DNA from 3 places in the Marinobacter sp. Hex_13 genome. Region 3 is predicted to be linked to each of the others. Evidence: predicted binding sites of a transcription regulator. Region 3 holds the regulator's gene; each other region holds the start of a gene.
The links. Region 3 encodes sigma-54, which starts transcription at its own class of promoters, with help from an activator protein. Its sites were predicted from a motif close to ANTGGCATNNANNTTGCTNT; they were not measured.
Positions count from the first base shown of each region.

Region 1: a site for sigma-54 is predicted at 2,036-2,055, ahead of AXW11_RS06485 (circularly permuted type 2 ATP-grasp protein). Genes of this name have one in related genera too.
Region 2: a site for sigma-54 is predicted at 2,045-2,064, ahead of AXW11_RS05295 (TorF family putative porin). Genes of this name have one in related genera too.

Region 1 is NZ_LSMM01000027.1:86,982-90,209, reverse strand. It holds gene AXW11_RS06490 (alpha-E domain-containing protein) at 1-531, opposite strand, end outside; gene AXW11_RS06485 (circularly permuted type 2 ATP-grasp protein) at 525-1,958, opposite strand; gene AXW11_RS06480 (ammonium transporter) at 2,173-3,228, opposite strand, start outside.
Region 2 is NZ_LSMM01000024.1:20,401-23,628, reverse strand. It holds gene AXW11_RS05300 (TolC family protein) at 1-992, opposite strand, end outside; gene AXW11_RS05295 (TorF family putative porin) at 1,276-2,004, opposite strand; gene AXW11_RS05290 (OprO/OprP family phosphate-selective porin) at 2,285-3,228, shown strand, end outside.
Region 3 is NZ_LSMM01000070.1:89,312-92,539, reverse strand. It holds gene lptA (lipopolysaccharide transport periplasmic protein LptA) at 1-336, shown strand, start outside; gene lptB (LPS export ABC transporter ATP-binding protein) at 314-1,039, shown strand; gene AXW11_RS17325 (RNA polymerase factor sigma-54) at 1,192-2,718, shown strand; gene hpf (ribosome hibernation promoting factor) at 2,843-3,151, shown strand.

The sequences.
Region 1 (3,228 bases), on a different contig from region 3:
CAGCACGCGGGCGGTGGCGTCTGCACGCTCGATAAACGTACCCAGGAGCAGGAAATGGAAGGCGTCATTGCGCAGCAGGGTGCCATAGGCTGCACCACGGAACACGTTTGAGCGTTCGCGGGTCCAGTCAAACACCCGGCTGGCGTTGGATTCGGTCACCCCTTTATGGCGTAATTCCTTCAGCTCCATCCAGGCCAGGTTAATGCTCTCCCAGACATCTGCGGAGAGATTGCCTCGCACGTGCAGGGCGTTATCTCGGGCGCTGCGGATCACACTGAACACACTGGCAGGGTGGCGGTCGTCCAGAAGAAGGAAATCAATCAGGTTCTGGGGGGTGATTTCCGGGTAGAGCTCGTGAAAGGTTTCGCGGCTACCGGTCACCAGCAATGGCACGGATAGCTGTTCCTCGCGGTCTTCGGGAACGTCGATCAACGCCATCGTGAGGCTGACGTCCAGCAGACGGGCCTGGGTTTCCGCCCGCTCAAGATAGCGGGCCATCCAGAACAGACTTGATGCAGCTCGGCTCAGCATTCCTCGCCCTCCAGTACCCAGGTGTCCTTGGTGCCACCGCCCTGGGATGAATTCACCACCAGCGACCCTTCTTTCAGGGCCACCCTGGTCAATCCACCAGGTACCATCTGCACTTTCTTGCCCGAAAGCACAAAAGGCCGCAGGTCGAGGTGTCGGGGCGCTACGCCTTCGTTTACAAACGTCGGGCAGGTAGACAGGCTCAGTGTGGGCTGGGCAATGTAGTTGTCTGGCCTGGCCCGCAACAGCGAGCGGAAATGGCTCAGCTCTTTTTTGCTGGCCTTGGGGCCGATCAGCATGCCGTAGCCACCAGCGCCCTGGGTTTCCTTGACCACCAGGTCTGGCAGGTTGTCGAGGATGTACTTGAGGTCTTTTGGCTTGCGGCCCTGCCAGGTGGGGACATTTTTCAGGATCGGTTCTTCACCCAGGTAGAAGCGGATCATCTCGGGTACGAAGGGGTAAATGGCCTTGTCGTCGGCGACGCCGGTGCCCATGGCGTTGGCAAGCACCACATTGCCGGTGCGGTAGGCTGCATAGAGCCCGGGGACACCCAGCATGGAATCCGGGTTGCCAGCCAGCGGATCGAGGAAGTCGTCGTCGACCCGCCGGTAAATCACGTCCACCTGCTGGGGGCCGACGGTGGTCTTCATGTAGACCTTATTGCGACGTACAAACAGGTCCGCCCCTTCCACCAGTTCGATACCCATCTGCCGGGCCAGGAAGGCGTGTTCAAAATAGGCACTGTTGAAACGACCGGGGGTTAGCACCACCACGGTGGGGTTGGGATTTAGCGACGCTGCGCGCAGTGTTTCGCCCAACAGGGCCGGGTAATGTTCAACCGGTGCTACCGGGGCCTTGGCAAACAGTTCTGGAAACAGGCGCATCATCATGCGCCGGTTTTCCAGCATGTAGGAGACACCGCTGGGGCAGCGGAGATTGTCCTCCAGCACGTAGAAGTCGCCGTCGTTGTGGCGGATCAAATCGATGCCGGCTATGTGGGAATACAGATTACGTGGCAGCTTGAGGTTTTGCATGCCGGGCTGGTACTGGGGATTGGCGAATACCTGCTCAGCACTGATGACACCGGCGCGAATAATCTCGAACTCGTGATAGATATCGAACAGGAAGCGGTTCAGCGCCTGCACCCGCTGGCGCAAACCAGCTTGCAGACGTTGCCAGTCGCTGGCGGAGATTACTCGTGGGATCAGATCAAACGGGATAAGCCGTTCGGCCCCCTGGTCTTCGCCATAGACGTTAAAGGTGATGCCCAGGCGTTGGAACAGCACGTCTGCCTCGCGGCGCTTCTCGGCCAACAGGGCTTCGTCGGATCGGATCAGCCAGTCCTCCAGCATCCTGCAGCTGGGTCGTACCCGATTATTCTGGTCGAACAGTTCGTCGTAGATACCCTCGGGTGGGGTTTGTATCAACATAACCATGACCCTCTCCTGAACACGCCGTCCACCGGATGTGGGCGGTCGGTATTCAGCCATTCCCATGATGTAAAGGAACAGCAAAAGGCAGGCCACTCTGGCGGCAAACCGTGGGTTTATCACCGGAACGGGTTATTTAAGCAAAGGCCAGACGGAGGGAAGTGTCAATAAAAAGCATTGCCAGCCGCCGGGAAAGGCGGCTGGCGGGCAAGGGTTATTCCAGGGACGTAGCGCCAATGCGGTGAATACTGACATCCGCACCGTTGAATTCCTCTTCTTCTGTGAGACGCAGGCCGGAGATGGCGTTAACAATGCCGTAGACGATCAGGCCGCCGACAAAAGCCACCACAACACCGGCAACCGAACCGATGATCTGCGACATCAGGCTGACCCCGCCCAGGCCCCCGAACGCTTCCTGGCCAAAGATGCCGGCGGCAATGGCACCCCATACACCGCACACACCGTGCAGGGGCCATACACCCAATACATCGTCCAGGCGCTCAATCTTGTCCTGGGCCCACTCAAACATGTACACGAAGATGGCGCCGGCGATGCCACCGGTAATCAGCGCACCGACCGGGTGCATCAGGTCCGAACCGGCGCACACCGCCACCAGGCCGGCGAGCGGTCCGTTGTGGATGAAGCCCGGGTCCTTGCGGCCGACCAGCATGGCCACCAGAACGCCACCCACCATGGCCATGAGACTGTTCACCGCCACCAGGCCGCTGATGCCATCCAGGGTCTGGGCGGACATCACGTTAAAGCCGAACCAGCCGACGGTGAGAATCCAGGCGCCCAGCGCCAGGAATGGAATGTTGGAGGGGGCAAACGCCACCACGCGGCCATTGCGGTAACGGCCTTTACGTGCGCCCAGCAGGAGCACGGCGGCCAGGGCGATCCAGCCGCCCACGGCGTGCACCACGACCGAGCCGGCAAAGTCGTGGAAGGCTGCACCAAACTGGTTCTCCAGCCAGGCCTGGAAGCCGTAGTTGCCGTTCCAGATCATGCCCTCGAAGAAGGGATATACAAATGCCACGATCAGCCCGGAGGCGATAAGCATGGGGTAGAACTTCGCACGCTCGGCGATACCGCCGGAGACGATGGCGGGAATGGCGGCGGCAAAGGTCATCAGGAAGAAGAACTTGACCAGGTCATAGCCATTTGCGGCCGTTAGCTCTGAAGCGCCGGCCATAAAGTGGCTGCCGTAGGCGATGTAGTAGCCAATGAAAAAATAGGCCACGGCGGAGATGCCGAAGTCGGTCATGATTTT
Region 2 (3,228 bases), on a different contig from region 3:
TCGGAGGTTTTCAGCCGCGCAGCAGCTTGTCTCTGCTCACCGGAATAATTATGAAAAACGGTCAAAGGCATCGACACCCCTGCACCGAAAAGGTTGGAGCCTTCCTCACGATCATAAAATCCGAAGACTTTCAGATTTGGAATCGTCAGGCTTTTCGCAACTTCAAGGCCAGATTCATCCGCTGCAATTCTGGCGGCCGCCGCTTTCAGGTCCGCTCTTTGACTCTGTGCCATCTCGACAAGCTGGCTGGTCGGAGGCAGGTCTTCGAGCGTCACATCAAGCTCGCCGGTCACCCCAACGGCATCGGAGGGGGACACCCCGAGCACTTCGGTAAGGTCAATTTTTGATTGCTCGAGCTTTTGTTCCGCCGAGGCTTTTTGATTCCGGGCCCTGGCAAGCCCAATGACTGCGGTATTGAGATCAATCCGGGTTTGTTTACCCTGTTTTACGGACATTTCAACCAGGTCTTTGGTGCGCTGCATAAGGTCAACGGCACGGGTTGCGGTTTCCAACTCTTTCTGAGCCAGCAGTATCCGGAAATAGGCGGCCCGCACCCGCGCCTTGGTGGCTACCTTCAGGTATTCAAGCTCCTGTTGCCGGGACGTGAGATTGCTCTGGGCACGCGACTGGCCAAGGTCGCCGCGGTTACCCATCCAGATTTCCTGAGTAACCCTCACCCCATATTCAAGGGACTCGTCGGCCTGATCCGGGGTCTGACGGGCCCCCAACTCAAACTCTGGATTGCTCGGCGCCCAGCGGCTGGCATGATCAAGCTGTCCCTGCTGTATCGAGACCGCGGCCCGCCTCAAAGCCAATACCGGGCTATTCTCGAAAGCCATCACCATGGCCTGGTTCAGGGAAACAGCCTGGCTGGCTTTGGCCTGCTGATATTCTTTCAGCGACACACTCTCTTTTGCCTGGGCCGACACCATAGGAGAGACGGCCAAGGCTCCCGGAACTATCATCGCGCACAACAACAATCGTTTGTTCATTCAGTATCATCCTGGCTGTTTGACTGAGGTCAGTGAGTCAGCATTTTTGCGTGGGAATCTGGAACGACCTTACAGACAAACCTTTAATACAGTTTGAAATTCAGACACCAGATAATATGTGAGTTTTGGCAGCAGGAGGCAGAGGTAAGGGCGAGGATGTCGAGTCACCCGGCGTTGAGGCGGGCGTACGATGGCGGGTTCTTGCACGATAAACAGAAAACCGGCCCGTCATTTGGTCCGGTTTTCTGTTTAAGATCTGAATTGCGTGTGATCGCTGGTCCGATCAGAAACTCCTGCTCCAACCCAGCCAGAACTTCGGGTCATCGGAGTTGACAGAGCCAAGCGCGTCGGTTGACTCAATGTCCGCGTACTCCACGTTAACACTGAAGGAACCGAAGTTTCCCGCATCCTTGGTAACGTTGGCGGCGACGTGTGAATAACTTGCCTCGCCAACAGAAGCCTTGCCGTCATCAGCGAAGTCGTAATAGCCAAGCGTCACACCGGCACTGTAGCTGTCCTGCAGAGGCACCCCAACAGAGGCGTAGTAATAGGCATCTCCTTGCACGAACACCCCATCACCACTGGTGTCGCTGTTGATCGTGTAGGCTAGGCCTACAGCAGCAATGCCATAGCTGATCTCGCCGTAAAGTTCGCCGAAATCAATGGAGTCCGGCGCGTCAGGATACGCATAATAAATGTACCCAACGTCATAACCCAGTTCTTCCACAGAGCCGGAGAATCCGGCATAAAGATCAAGCTCATAGCTGGTGCCGTCACCAAAATCGACATTGGAACCCCAGCCACCGGCGTAGAAGCCCGACGCATGCTCATAATCCAACCCTCCCTGGACAGCCGCAGCCCCGTCTGTCTGGGTGACGCCCCGGAACAGATAGTTGCTGCTGGCGCTCACATTTGAGCTGACGTCAGCGCTAACAATGGCGGGCGCAGCCTGAAGTGCTGCAAGCAAAGTGATACTGATAAATCCGGATTTGGTGAAAAACTGCTTCTTCATAATGGATACCTTCGGTTGGGTTTCATTGCTCCAAATATGATCAGCAAAAGTCTTGCCACATCTTATTTATTCTTTTTTATCATAATTATAGAGACAAATCGGCACATTCTGAGCTTGCCCCCGAAAAACGACCGCAACACCTAGCGCCCCAGAACCTGTCACCGGCCCGGACCAGCGCCCTGTTTTGATGCATTCTCTGTAACCATTCTGTAATCTTTGCCAAATAGACTTTAATCGCGCTTCAACACACACAAGCAAACCGAAAAAGGTGAGACAGATCATGAGCAAGAAATATTTGGGCTTGGCTTTGGCGATTTCTGCCGCTTCTGCTGCACAGGCCGGAAACGTTACGACCAGCGGCGAAGACCTTGTGATCGATACCGACAGCGGTATCAAAGTGAAAGTGTCGGATAACTCTGCGTCTTTTCAGCTCGGCGGGCGCATTCAGTGGGATTACGACGCCACGCAGTCTGACGACAACGGTGTTGACACTACCGATTTCGATGTGCGCCGGGCACGCCTCTACGCCAAGGGCCACTTTGGCGACTGGGCGTACAAGACCCAGTTCAACGTCGCTGAAAGTGATGGCGCCGACGGCGGTACTGCTGAAGACCTGTACATTCGTTACATGGGATTTGGCTCAGCTGCAACCGTGACTATCGGTAAACAGAAAGAGCCATTCGGCCTGGAAGAATTAACGAGTTCAAAAGACATCTCAGCGCTTGAGCGATCTGCCATGACCGAGCGTTATGCCCCCGGTCGCAGCGGCGGCATCCAGCTCAGCGGCAAAGGCAGCAACTGGACCTACGGTATCGGCTATTTCGAAGCAGACGGCGATGGCAGCGACGACTTCAATAACACGGCAGTAACCGCACGGGGCACTTTTGCACCGATTCAAACGAATAATATGGTTGCTCATCTTGGTGCGGGCTATACCACGCGCGGCGCCGATGTCCAGGCCGATGAGGTCGACACGTTTAATCTGGAACTGGCCGGCGCTTCCGGACCCTTCCATGCCCAGGCCGAATATTTCGATTCCGAGGAAGGTCAGGTGAATGCTGATGGTTATTACGTACAGCTTGGCTGGATCATCACTGGCGAAAGCCGTCCATACAAAGCCGGAGCATTCAAGCGGGTAAAACCGGCATCGCCCAAAGGGGCCTGGGAAGTTGTTGCCCGCTTTGAAGATGGTGACGGAAAATACAGTGACGTGGGGCTGGCCAC
Region 3 (3,228 bases):
ATTGAAGCCACCGGTACCCCGGCACGCTACCGCCAGCCTGCCATGGAAGGCCAGGGCGAAACCGACGCCCGTGCGCTAACGATCACCTGGTCCGCCTCCGACAACCGGGTTACCTTTCAGCGCGAAGCTGTGATCGAACAGGGCGGCAACCTGTTCCGGGGCGACGTCATTCATTATGACAGCGCCGAACGCGTGGTGACCGCAGAAGGCTCTGCTGACCAGGGCGATGGCAGCGGTCGCGTCGAAATGGTCATCCAGCCGCGCGGCAACGCCGGTAGCAATCCAGATAACAACCCTAACGGACAGGATATCGATGGCAGTTCTCAGGGCCAGTAACCTCGCAAAAAGCTACAAACAGAAGAAGGTCGTCATCGACGTTTCCCTGGAAATTCGCAGTGGCGAGATCGTCGGCTTACTCGGCCCCAATGGCGCGGGCAAAACGACGTGTTTCTACATGATTGTTGGCCTGGTTCCCGCCGACAACGGTCGAATCACCATCGACAATCAGGACATAACGCCGCTGCCCATGCATGGTCGTGCCCGCAAGGGAATCGGGTACCTGCCCCAGGAAGCATCCGTGTTCCGCAAGCTTACCGTACGCGACAACATACTGGCGATCCTGGAAACCCGCCGCGAACTCAAACGCACTGACCGGGAGGCCAAGTTAGAGGAACTGCTTGAAGAGTTTCACATTACCCACATCCGCGATAGCGTCGGCATGGCCCTGTCAGGCGGCGAGCGACGACGGGTGGAAATTGCCCGGGCGCTGGCGATGGAGCCGGCGTTCATCCTGCTGGACGAACCCTTCGCCGGAGTCGACCCGATCTCCGTGAGCGACATCAAGCAGATCATCCGACACTTGCGGGACAAGGGTATCGGCGTACTGATCACCGACCACAACGTGCGGGAAACCCTCGACATCTGCGAGAATGCCTACATTGTCAGCGGCGGCCACATCATTGCCTCTGGTAATTCGGACGATATACTGGCCAACCAGCAGGTCAAGGAAGTGTATCTGGGCAACGAGTTTCGCCTGTAGTACACTCGGCAAAGAACTTGCTTGGTGCGGCAAGTAGCCAGCATACAAAGAGTTTTTGTGCAACCCCGGCTCCAGAAAGCGCCTTGATGACGTAAAGAGAGAGCCTGAGTGACGGAAGAGAGAGACCGAGTGACGGATCCTGAACCATGGTTATGAAAGCCTCACTACAGTTAAAGCTGGGCCAAAGCCTGACCATGACGCCCCAGCTGCAACAGGCTATCAGGCTTCTGCAGCTCTCCACCCTGGACCTCCAGCAGGAAATCCAGCAGGCATTGGAATCCAACCCAATGCTGGAAACCTCCGAAGACGACGACAACCAGAATCCGGAATCAACGGACAGTGACAACGAGTCGTCTGAAACAGCGTCAACCGAGGAATCCAACACCGCTTCAGACACTGCTACTGAGTGGGACGAATCCGAAAATGGACCTGACTGGTCATCAGAAACGGACAGTCCCGACACCATTCCCGATGATCTTCCCGTCGACACCGCCTGGGATGACATTTACCAGTCAGCCCCCGCGTCAGCAGCCCGTAACGACGACGAAAACGACCACGACTTCGAAACCCGTAATTCCCCCACCGAAACGCTCCAGGACCACCTGGAATGGCAACTGAACCTGACGCCCATGAGCGAGCGGGATCAGGCCATCGCCCATGCCCTGATGGATGCGGTTGATAACCACGGCTACCTGACCTCTCCGCTTGAAGAAATTCATTCAGGCATGGTGGACGAATCCGACGAAGACCCGCTGGAACTGGACGAAGTGGAAGCCGTTCTTCATCGCCTGCAGCACTTCGATCCACCCGGCGTGTTCGCCCGTAATCTGCAGGAATGCCTGCTGATCCAGCTGAATCAGCTGCCCCCGGAAACACCCTGGCTGGCTCAGGCGCGACTGGTGATTACCCACTACATAAACCTGCTGGGTAACCGTGATTACGCCCAGCTGTTACGCCGCAGCCGCCTGAAAGAAGAGCAGCTACGGGACGTTCTGGCACTTATTACCGGGTTAAACCCCCGTCCCGGCGACACCCTGGATCAGGCCGAGCCAGACTACGTCATCCCAGATGTGATCGTGCGCAAGCACAATGAACGCTGGCGCGTGGAGCTGAATCCTGAAATTGCACCGCGCATTCGTGTGAATGCAAGCTATGCTTCTCTTATAAAGCGTGCGGACAGCAGTGCTGACAACACCTACCTGCGGGACCAGTTGCAGGAGGCAAAGTGGTTCATCAAGAGCCTGCAGAGCCGCAACGAAACCCTGCTTAAGGTGGCCACGCGCATTGTCGAGCACCAGCAGGGATTCCTGGATCATGGCGAGGAAGCCATGAAACCATTGATTCTCTCGGATATTGCCCAGGCGGTGGAAATGCACGAGTCGACCATTTCAAGGGTCACCACCCAGAAATACATGCACACGCCGCGGGGCATATTTGAACTTAAGTATTTTTTCTCGAGCCATGTCAGTACCGACGAGGGTGGAGAGTGCTCATCCACGGCAATCCGCGCGATGATCAAGAAGCTGATTACAACGGAAACTCCGAAAAAGCCATTGAGCGATAGCAAAATTGCAGCCATGCTAGGAGACCAGGGTATAAAGGTGGCTAGACGAACCGTGGCCAAGTATCGCGAGGCAATGCACATTCCTCCGTCCAACGAGCGAAAGCGATTGGTGTAGGAAGCGTCTGTTCCCGGCCTCACGGGGAGAGCCCTTTCCTGAAAGTATACCGCCTACAGCATAACGCTGTGGCACACAGCCGGTATCCTAACGGGTGCCGGCAAGCTGAAAACAGGAGAAGCCTATGCAACTCAATATTTCAGGCCATCACGTAGAACTGACTCCCGCACTGAAAGATTACGTATCAGGCAAATTTGAAAAGCTTGAGCGGCACTTCGACCATATCAGCAATTGCCAGGTTACCCTTGAGGTGGAAAAAGTGCGCCAGATGGCGGAAGCTACGCTTCACGTGATAGGTGGTGAGATTCACGCAAAGGCCGAAAACAGCGATATGTACGCTGCCATTGATGCACTGGTAGACAAGCTGGACAGGCAGATCCTGAAGCACAAGGAAAAGAACGTAGACCGGATGCACGGGAACGGCGCCCGCTAGGACGACGCCCCCGGCATGACAGTTAATCGAGCTGCGGCACTGGCTAACCATGCAACACGTGCCGCAGCCTTTTTTTA